Regions from separate parts of the Burkholderia sp. APQ4-4ca genome, predicted to be linked through region 3. Evidence: predicted binding sites of a transcription regulator. Region 3 holds the regulator's gene; each other region holds the start of a gene.
What was found. Region 3 encodes FliA, which starts transcription of late flagellar genes. Its sites were predicted from a motif close to CTAAAGTTTNNNNNNNNNNNGCCGNTA; they were not measured.
Positions count from the first base shown of each region.

Region 1: a site for FliA is predicted at 1,939-1,965, ahead of AC3IFE_RS22890 (flagellin domain-containing protein). Genes of this name have one in related genera too.
Region 2: a site for FliA is predicted at 2,081-2,107, ahead of flgM (flagellar biosynthesis anti-sigma factor FlgM). Genes of this name have one in related genera too.

Region 1 covers NZ_JBYQCG010000215.1:23,412-26,678, reverse strand. Annotated here, with positions in the region: gene fliD (flagellar filament capping protein FliD) at 1-832, opposite strand, end outside; gene AC3IFE_RS22890 (flagellin domain-containing protein) at 1,026-1,844, opposite strand; gene rpsU (30S ribosomal protein S21) at 2,366-2,578, shown strand; gene AC3IFE_RS22880 (DNA-3-methyladenine glycosylase I) at 2,752-3,267, opposite strand, start outside.
Region 2 covers NZ_JBYQCG010000111.1:45,238-48,504, reverse strand. Annotated here, with positions in the region: gene flgC (flagellar basal body rod protein FlgC) at 1-66, opposite strand, end outside; gene flgB (flagellar basal body rod protein FlgB) at 118-606, opposite strand; gene flgA (flagellar basal body P-ring formation chaperone FlgA) at 811-2,019, shown strand; gene flgM (flagellar biosynthesis anti-sigma factor FlgM) at 2,137-2,466, shown strand; gene AC3IFE_RS14050 (flagella synthesis protein FlgN) at 2,545-2,985, shown strand; gene AC3IFE_RS14045 (M24 family metallopeptidase) at 3,041-3,267, opposite strand, start outside.
Region 3 covers NZ_JBYQCG010000240.1:39,806-43,072, reverse strand. Annotated here, with positions in the region: gene flhF (flagellar biosynthesis GTPase FlhF) at 1-620, shown strand, start outside; gene AC3IFE_RS31265 (nucleotide-binding protein) at 613-1,431, shown strand; gene AC3IFE_RS31260 (RNA polymerase sigma factor FliA) at 1,454-2,188, shown strand; S-adenosyl-L-homocysteine riboswitch at 2,300-2,415, shown strand; gene ahcY (adenosylhomocysteinase) at 2,448-3,267, shown strand, end outside.

The DNA of each region.
Region 1 (3,267 bases), on a different contig from region 3:
CGGCCGTGTCCTGCGACAGCGTGATGGTTTGCGTCGTGCCGACCGCGGCCTGCGACAGCGCCAGCGTGACACCCGTCAGCGCGCCCGACACGTTGTTCGACGCGCTCGACACCGGCGTGCCGTCGATCGTCAGATTCGCGTCGGCGGCCGGCGTGACCGTCGTGTACCCCGACGTCAGTTTCGAGTTGACGCCGGTGCCCGTGATCGAGATCGTGTTGGCCGCACCGGTGGCGTTCGACTGCATCACGAGATGCTGGCCGTCCGAACCGGTGATGACCGACGCGGTGACGCCGGCATTGCCGGACGCGGAGTTGATCGACGACGCGATGTCGGACAGCGACGCGCCGGCCGCCACGTTGACGTTGAATGCGGGGTTGCTGCCGAAGGTGATGCTCAGCGAGCCGGCCGAGATCGTGTCCGCCGACGTCACGCCGGCCGACGACAGCTTGTTGGCGGTCGCGAGCTGCGTGACATTGACCGAATACGAACCGGCCACCGCGCCGCTGCCGCTCTTGATCGTCGTCGCGATGCCCGTGCCGCTCGCCGTCGCGGCCAGGCTGCCGAGCGCGGTGCCGTCCGAGAGGCCGGTGAGCGCGGTCTGCAGCGCGGACAGCGCGCCCTTCAGCTGGCCGATCGCGGACAGCTGCGTATTGTCGTTCGTCTGCCGGGTCTGCAGGGCCTGCAATTGCCCGGCCGTCTTCGCGTTCACCAGCGTCGTGACGAGCGTATTGACGTCGAGCGTCGAATTCGTCGCGCCGCTGATGATCGATTGACCTGCATTCGCCAGGATGGTGCTGATGTCCGTGCTGCTGACGGGGGTCGTGGTGGCCATGCCGTTGCTCCGGTCGTCCGCGCAATCAACGTGCGCGATGCGGCGGGGCGCCGCGGTTCAATGCAAAGAGGGAGGCGTGCCTCCCTGGAGAATTCCGGTCCGGGCGGTTTCGGCGGCGTCGCGATGCGTCGCATGGCGACGCCGCCGTGCCCGGAGGCGGGCGGGCACGTGGCCCGCCGCGGGTGCTGCTCGATTAGCCGAGGAGCTTCAGGACTTGCTGCGGCAGCGAGTTCGCTTGCGCCAGAACCGAGATACCAGCTTGTTGCAGCACTTGCGCCTTGCTCAGGTTCGCCGTTTCCGTCGCGAAGTCCGCGTCGGTGATCTGCGAGCGAGCGGCGGTCATGTTGGTTGCCTGGGTTTGCGTCGTCGAGATCGCAGCCTGGAACGTGTTCTGTGCTGCGCCCAGCGTTGCCTGGAACGTGTTGACTTGCTTCAGTGCCGCGTCGATCGCCGTGATCGCCGATTGCGCGCCCGACTGGGTGGCGACGCTCAGGCTGTTCACGCTCATGCCCGTGCTGTTCCAGTTCGCCGTGCCGAAGTCGACGGTAACGACCTGGTTCGCTGCTGCGCCGATCTGGAACGTGACGCTGCCGGCGCCGCCCAGGATGGTCTGGCTGTTGAACGTCGTTTGCGATGCGACACGGTCGATTTCGCTGAGACGCGTCGTCACTTCAGCTTGCAGGTTCGCGCGGGCGCTCGAATCCAGCGAGCCGTCGCCTGCTTGTTGCGCCAGCGTACGGATACGCTGCAGGTTGTCGACCGTCGATTGCAGCGCGCCGTTGGCGGTCTGGATCATCGAGATGCCGTTGTTCGCGTTTGCAACACCTTGCGTCAGCGCATTGATTGCCGCCGTTTGCGACGTCGAGATCGCCAGGCCTGCTGCATCGTCAGCAGCGGTGTTGATGCGCTTGCCCGAAGACAGGCGGTTGATTGCTTGCGACAGTGCGCTTTGCGAGCCCGACAGATTCGTCTGCGTCGTCAGCGAAAGGATGTTGGTGTTGATGTTCAGCATTTGCTTCCTCGTTTTGGAAAATGCCTGAGATACAGACAGGTTCTGATTTCGGCGTGGCGCTTTTTTGCGTCTGGCGCTGCCCGCCTTTCCTGGTTGACGGCGGCACCCGGCGAAAACTTTAGAGGGATGTTTGAGGAAATTCGGGACGGAAGGGCCGGTTTTGCCGCGAAGGCGCGCCGGGCATGGCGGGCGGCGTGGTGGCCGTGGCGCGAGAATCGCGAGATGGGGTGGAACGTTTGCCGGTGACCGACAAAAGGGTGGTTTTGTCTGTGATTCCCTGCTATGATGGCGGGCTGAATTGAGATTTTCTGTCACGCCTTTGCCGGTTTCGGCATGTCTGCTGGCAGTCAAACGCGGCGCTGCACGCGGTTGTGAAGCGTACTCGCGGTGCTTTCCGCCTCTCTTTTCCGGCCTCCGAGGCCGTATTTCCGCTCGTTTCGCCTGTTGTGGGGACGCTCGGATGGCCGGTGCGTGGCGCTTGGCCGCTACGTTTTTGACCGTTTAAGCAATTTAGGAACGACATGACGACGATTCTTCTGAAAGAAAACGAGCCGTTCGAAGTGGCGATTCGCCGCTTTCGTCGCGCTATCGAAAAAAATGGCCTGATCGCTGAACTGCGTGAGCGCCAGTCTTACGAAAAGCCGACCGCAGTCCGCAAGCGCAAGAAGGCAGCAGCCGTCAAGCGCCTGCACAAGCGCCTGCGCAGCCAGATGCTGCCGAAGAAGCTCCACTAAGAGCATCTGACGGTTCGCCGCGAAACGGCGGAGTGTGCCTCGAAAGAGGCCGCTCCGCCGTTTTGCTTTTGCGGGCCGGGAAAGCCCCCGGACCGTTGCGGCGCGACTGTTTCGGCCGATGGCCGGCGGTGCGGCGGCGTTCGGAAGTCGATCTTCGCGCTCAGGCCTGCGCGTCAGCCCGCCTTGCGCCGGCGTGCCGGCTGCTTGCCGCCGAGCGCCGCGCATTGCGCATGGCACGGGCAGCCGGCTTCGTGATCGTTGACCATGCCGGTCGCCTGCATCAGCGCATAGCAGATCGTCGAGCCGACGAACTTGCAGCCGTACGCCTTCAGCGCCTTGCTGAGCGCGTCGGACTGCTCGGTCGAGGCGGGCGCGTCGCGGTACGACTGCCACGCATTCTGGATCGGCGTGCCGCCGACGAACGACCACAGGAACGCGGCGAGCGACCCATGTTCTTCGCGGATGCGCTGCACCGCGCGCGCGTTGGTCACCGCTGATTCAACCTTCGCGCGGTTGCGCACGATGCCCGGGTTCTCCAGCAATTTCTCGATGCGCTTGGGCGTGAAGCGCGCGACGGCATCGACGTCGAAATCGGCGAATGCCTCGCGATAGCCCGCGCGCTTGTTCAGGATCGTCGACCACGACAGCCCGGCCTGCGCGCCTTCCAGGATCAGCATTTCGAACAGATG
Region 2 (3,267 bases), on a different contig from region 3:
CAGGCGCTGCGATTGCGCGGACAGCGCCGAACCGGCGACGCCGAAGATGTTCATCAACGAAGGCATGGAGGCTCCTTGTGCTGGGTTCCGGATTCGGACGCGGCGCTTACGCGTGCGTTACGAGTTCGTCGTGATCGCGGCGATCATCGCCTTGATCTGCTGGGTCATCACGGTCATCCCGGTTTCGTAGTGCAGCGCGTTGTTCGCGAACTGCACGCGCTCGACGTCGAGATCGACCGTGTTGCCGTCGAGCGAAGGCTGCAGCGGCATCCGGTATTGCGCGCGGCCGTAGTCGTCCGACGGGCCGCCGGTCGGGATCAGCTTCACGGTGCCCGCCATGTGGCCCGGCTCCGTCGACACCATCGACATGCCGCTCGTCACGCCGGCCGGCTGCGCCATCGGCAGTTGGCCGGCGTTGCTGGGCGCGAGCCCGCCGCCCGCCTGCTTCAGCGAGCGCGCGAGCGTCGACGCGAAATCGACGTCGCGGGCCTGGTAGCCGGGCGTATCGGCGTTCGCGATGTTCGACGACAGCAGTTCCTGCCGATAGGCGCGCACGTCGAGCGCCTGTCGGCCGAACGCGAATTCCGCATCGAGTTTGTCCAGCATGTGTGCGTCTCTCCGTATGAAGCGCTGCACGCCCCTCGCACCGGATGGCGACCCGAGAGGCTTTTTTCCATGACAGCGATGGTAGGCGCGGGACGCAACCGGCAATCGGGCGAATAACGCGGCAAAGGCCCCCTCTATTCATCGTTTGCGCGACGCCCCGGCTCCCTAGAATGCGAAGCGGATCAACGGATCGGGGGCATGGCGATGACAGGCGGCGCACTTCGCGACAGCAACGGGCGGCTCACGCAGGTGCGGCGTGCGTTCGCGCTCGCCGCGGCGCTGTGGATCGCCGCGCCCGCCGCGCATGCCGCCGACGGGATGATCGTGATTCCCGGGCGCGGCGAGACGGCCGAAACCGCGCTCGCGCACGCCAATGCGGCGAGCGGTGGGCAGTTCGGCAGGAATGCGGGGATGGCTTCGGCTTCGGGCGGACAGCGCGCGGTCGGCACGGCGAGCGCCGCGACCGGCGACGGCTATGCGGCGCAACCGGCCGGCCAGATGGTCGTGACGAGCGTCCCGCCGCCGGCCGCCGCGCCGCTCCCGACCTACGCAGCCGCCCGCGCGAACGCCGGATACGGCGCGACGCCGCGCGCGGCGGACCCCGCCGCCATCGCGACGGTCATCGCCGGCACGGCCGAGCCTGCATCGGCTTTCGCGCGGCCGGCGCCGCAATCAGCGGCCTCGGCCCGCCTCGCGGCGGCCCGTGCCGCGTCGGTCGCGGCGGCCCCGCGCACGGCGGCCGCTTCCGCCAACCCGACGGCGGCCCCGGCCCAGCCGGCGACGCCGCCCGGCCAGCAAGACCCCGAAACCATCCAGCGCGCGGCGCTCACGTTCCTGCAGCAGCAGATCGCCGGCCTGCCCGGCAAGACCACCGCGACGGTCACGACCGCCTTTCCGCGCGGGCTCGCCGCGTGCACGACGCTCGAACCGTTCCTGCCGACCGGCGCGCGCCTGTGGGGCCGCACGACGGTCGGCGTGCGCTGCGCCGGCGCGCGACCGTGGACCGTCTACCTGCAGGCGAAGGTCGCCGTGCAGGCCACCTATTACGTCGCCGCGCGCCAGATCGCGCCCGGCGAGCCGCTCTCCGCGGCCGACCTGGTCGCGCGCGACGGCGACCTGACGGTGCTGCCGCTCGCGGTGATCACCGATCCCGCGCAGGCCGTCGGCGCGACCGCGCTCGCGCGCATCTCGGCCGGGCTGCCGCTGCGGCAGGACATGCTGAAGAGCGCGGCGTCGGTGTCGGCCGGCCAGACGGTGCGGGTCGTCGCGGCCGGCCCCGGTTTCACGATTTCGGCCGAGGGCAGCGTGCTCGCGAACGCGGCGCCCGGCCAGTCGGTACGCGTGCGGATGGCGGCCGGGCAGATCGTCACGGCGATCGTCAAGGACGCCGGCACCGTCGAAATTCCGCTGTAGGGACGGATCGGCCGCAAAAATGTAAAGAATTGTTTATTCGGAGCATTTCGGGTTCGCGATGCTAAAGTTCGGGCCGACCCGGCCGTTATCTGGGTCAAACCGTACAGGAAACCCATCGTGAAAATCGATTCCACTCCGAAACCGAGCCCCCTCGCGCCGTCCGGCAACGGCGCGGCCCGTGCGCCGTCCGGCACGGCCGAGTCGTCCACGCAGGCAGCCGATGCAGGATCGAGCGGCGGCGACACGACCGTGAACCTGTCGGGTCTGTCCGGCCAGCTGCGTTCGGTATCCGCGTCGGGCGGTGCCGATATCGACACGGGCCTCGTCCAGTCGATCAAGGACGCGTTGAACGACGGCACGCTGACGATCGACGCGAACAAGATTGCCGACGGCGTATTGAACACCGCCCGCGAACTGCTGCAGCAGCAGCGCCCGCAGGGCAGCTAAGCCCCGGCCTCGTGGCCGGGTCACCCGGTTTGCCGGCGCGCGCGACACCGCACGCACCGGCGCGACGAGCATGACGCGATGAGAGAAGAGCTGCTGGCCACGGTCAACGACGAACACGCGACGGTCGAGGCGTTCGCGTCCCTGCTCGTCTACGAGGAAAAGGCGCTGACGACGGCCGAGCCGCTCGAGATGCTGCCCGGCATCGTCGAGAAGAAAAGCGAACTGATCGACCGGCTCGCGCAGCTCGAACGCACGCGCGACACGCAGCTTTCCGCACTCGGCTTCCCGGTCGGCAAGAAAGGCATGGATCAGGCGGCCGAGCGCGATGCGCGCCTCGCCAGCCGCTGGCAACTGCTGCAGCAGGCCGCCGAACGCGCGCGCCAAGCCAATGCGAACAACGGGATGCTGATCCGGATCCGGATGGACTACAACGAGCGCGCGCTCGCGGTGCTGCGCTCGGCGCCCGCGCCGGCCGGCGTGTACGGCCCCGACGGACGCGTATCGGCGCTCACGCGCTGACCGGCTGACGTCGCCGCGCGGCCGCCCGGCGGCCGCGCCCCCGCCCTTCCCTTCGTTACAGCAGCGGACACGCGGTGACTTGCGTGCCGCGTTCCACGCACAGCCGCTCGTAGTCGCGCAGATACGCGCGCTCGGCATCGTCCAGCAGATCCAGATCGATCAGGTCCCAGTCGTAGCCGACCGTCACGATGTTCTCGAACGTCACGGTGTCGGGCTGCGCGTCGTCCGGCCGCACGATCACGATGTTCTCGATCCGCACGCCGCCCTTGCCCGGCAGGTAGA
Region 3 (3,267 bases):
GCTTCGGCGCGAGCAAGGTCGCGCTGCTGACCACCGACAGCTACCGGATCGGCGGCCACGAGCAACTGCGCATCTTCGGCAAGATCCTCGGCGTGCCGGTTCACGCGGTGAAGGATGCGGGCGACCTCGCGCTCGCGCTGTCCGAGCTGCGCAACAAGCACATCGTGCTGATCGACACGATCGGCATGAGCCAGCGCGACCGCGCGGTGTCCGACCAGATCGCGATGCTGCACGGCGCGAACGCGCCCGTGCAGCGCCTGCTGCTGCTCAACGCGACGAGCCACGGCGACACGCTGAACGAAGTCGTGCAGGCGTACCGCAGCGCGGGCGAGCATCCGGACCTGGCCGGCTGCATCCTCACGAAGCTCGACGAGGCGACTCACCTCGGCGGCGTGCTCGACACGGTGATTCGCTACAAGCTGCCGGTCCACTACGTGTCGACCGGCCAGAAGGTGCCGGAGAACCTGTACGTCGCATCGACCAAATTCCTGCTGAAGAGCGCGTTCTGTGTACCGCGCGACGGCTCGCCCTTCGTGCCGCAAGACGAGGACATGCCGACGCTGCTTTCCGCACTGACCGCACGTTCCACCGCCGAGCTGCACGAGGTGCGATTTGGATAAACGGATCATCGATCAGGCCGAAGGGCTGCGGCGCCTGCTGGCCGGGCGCGCGTCGCGCATCGTCGCGGTGACGGGCGGGCCCGCGGGCGTCGGCTGCACGTCCACCGTCGTGAACCTCGCGGCGGCGCTCGCGTCGCTCGGCAAGGACGTGCTCGTCGTCGACGAGCGCGCCGACGTGCATTCGGCCAGCGCGACGCTCGCCGGCGCGTGGCTGCGCGACGGCGAACGCACGCGGGTGGCGGCCGGCTTCGGCCTGTGCGGCGCCGCGCGGCTCGCGCGCGCCGGCTACGGCGACGCGCAACTGAGCGACTTCATCGACGGCCCGGCCGACATCGTCCTCGTCGACGCGCAGCTCGGAGCCGACGGATCGTTGTCGGCGCTCGCGCGCGAAGCGCACGACGTGCTGATCGTCACGCGGGTCGCCGCGCAGGCGATCACCGAGGCGTATGCGTGCATGAAGCGGCTGCATTTCGCGCACGCGTTCGCGCAGTTCCGCGTGCTGACCAATCAGGTCGCCAGCCACGCGGACGCGAAGACGGCCTTCGACAACCTCGCGGGCGTCGCGAGCCGCTACCTGACCGTGTCGATCGCCGACGCGGGCTGCGTGAGCGCCGATCCGCTCGTCGAGCACGCCCGCGAACTGATGCATGCGGTGGTCGACGCGTTTCCGTCGTCGGCTGCCGCGCGCGACTACCGGCAGATTGCCGCCGACCTGTTGTACTGGCCGATGCGCCCGGGTTCGGGCGCGGGCCGCGCGGTCCATGCCGGCGGCAAGCCGTCGTATGAGGCGGGCGCGGCACACGCCGCGTGAGCGCCACCCGAAGGAGGGAGCCATGATGTACAACGCTCAAGGAAAGATGTCCCAGGCCGACGTGCTCGCGCAATATGCGCCGCTCGTGCGCCGCCTTGGACTGCAGCTCGTCGCGAAGATGCCGGCGAGCGTCGATCTCGACGATCTGATCCAGGCCGGCATGATCGGCCTGATGGACGCGGCCGGCCGCTACAAGGAAGACCAGGGCGCGCAGTTCGAGACCTACGCGACGCAGCGGATCCGCGGCGCGATGCTCGACGAGCTGCGCAGCAACGACTGGCTGCCGCGCAGCCTGCGCAAGACGTCGCGCGAGGTCGAGCACGCGGTGCACCAGGTCGAGCAGCACCTCGGCCGCTCGGCGACCGAGACCGAGATCGCGCAGCACCTGAACATGCCGCTCGACGAATACCAGGGGATGCTGCAGGATCTGCACGGCAGCCAGCTCATCTACTACGAGGATTTCGATCGCGCGGCCGACGACGAGCCGTTCCTCGACCGTTATCGCGTCGATCATGCCGATCCGTTGTCGGCGCTGCTCGACGAGCACCTGCGCGAGGCGCTCGTGGAGGCGATCGAGCGGCTGCCGGAGCGCGAGAAGCTGCTGATGTCGCTGTACTACGAACGGGGCCTGAATCTGCGCGAAATCGGCGCGGTGCTCGAGGTGAGCGAATCGCGCGTGTGCCAGTTGCACAGCCAGGCCGTCGCGCGCCTGCGCGCGCGGCTGCGCGAACAGGCGTGGGTCGGCGCCGAGTCCTGACCCCGGCGTCCTGCCCCGTTGGCCACGGCCGCGCGCGCCGCGCCGCGCGCGTCTCGTGCCTACGCATCGTCCTTGCGCATTTCGCGCGCCGATTTGCTACAATCCCCTCCGTTTTCCGAGGAGCGTTGCGACGGGCCATCAGTGTCCGCCAGGCTCGGAGAGCTTCACCAAGCAGCCGTGCGGCGATTTTCCCGCCGGCCCCGCTTCCTGAACGGCGCTCACGTCACCAATCTAGAAACTTTTTAGAAAGGAGGGCGTGATGAACGCCATTATCGATTCCAAGGCTTCCCACGATTACGTCGTCGCCGACATGGCGCTGGCCGGCTGGGGCCGCAAGGAACTCAACATCGCCGAGACCGAAATGCCGGGCCTCGTGCAGATCCGCGACGAATACAAGGCGCAGCAGCCGCTGAAGGGCGCGCGCATTGCCGGTTCGCTGCACATGACGATCCAGACGGGCGTGCTGATCGAGACGCTGAAGGCGCTCGGCGCGGACGTGCGCTGGGCATCGTGCAACATCTTCTCGACGCAGGATCACGCGGCGGCCGCGATCGTCGAAGCCGGCACGCCGGTGTTCGCGTTCAAGGGCGAGTCGCTCGACGAATACTGGGAGTTCTCGCACCGCATCTTCGAATGGCCGAACGGCGAATTCGCGAACATGATCCTGGACGACGGCGGCGACGCCACGCTGCTGCTGATCCTCGGCGCGAAGGCCGAGAAGGACCGTTCGGTGATCGCGAAGCCGACCAACGAGGAAGAAGTCGCGCTGTACAAGTCGATCGCGGCGCACCTCGACGTCGACGCGAACTGGTACTCGAAGCGCCTCGCGCACATCAAGGGCGTGACCGAGGAAACCACGACCGGCGTGCACCGCCTGTACCAGATGGAAAAGGACGGCCGCCTGCCGTTCCCGGCGTTCAACGTGAACGATTCCGTCACGAAGTCGAAGTTCGACAACCTGTACGGCTGCCGCGAATCGCTCGTCGACGGCATCAAGCGCGCGACCGACGTGATGATCGCGGGCAAGGTCGCGGTCGTCGCGGGCTACGGCGACGTGGGCAAGGGCTGCGCGCAGTCGC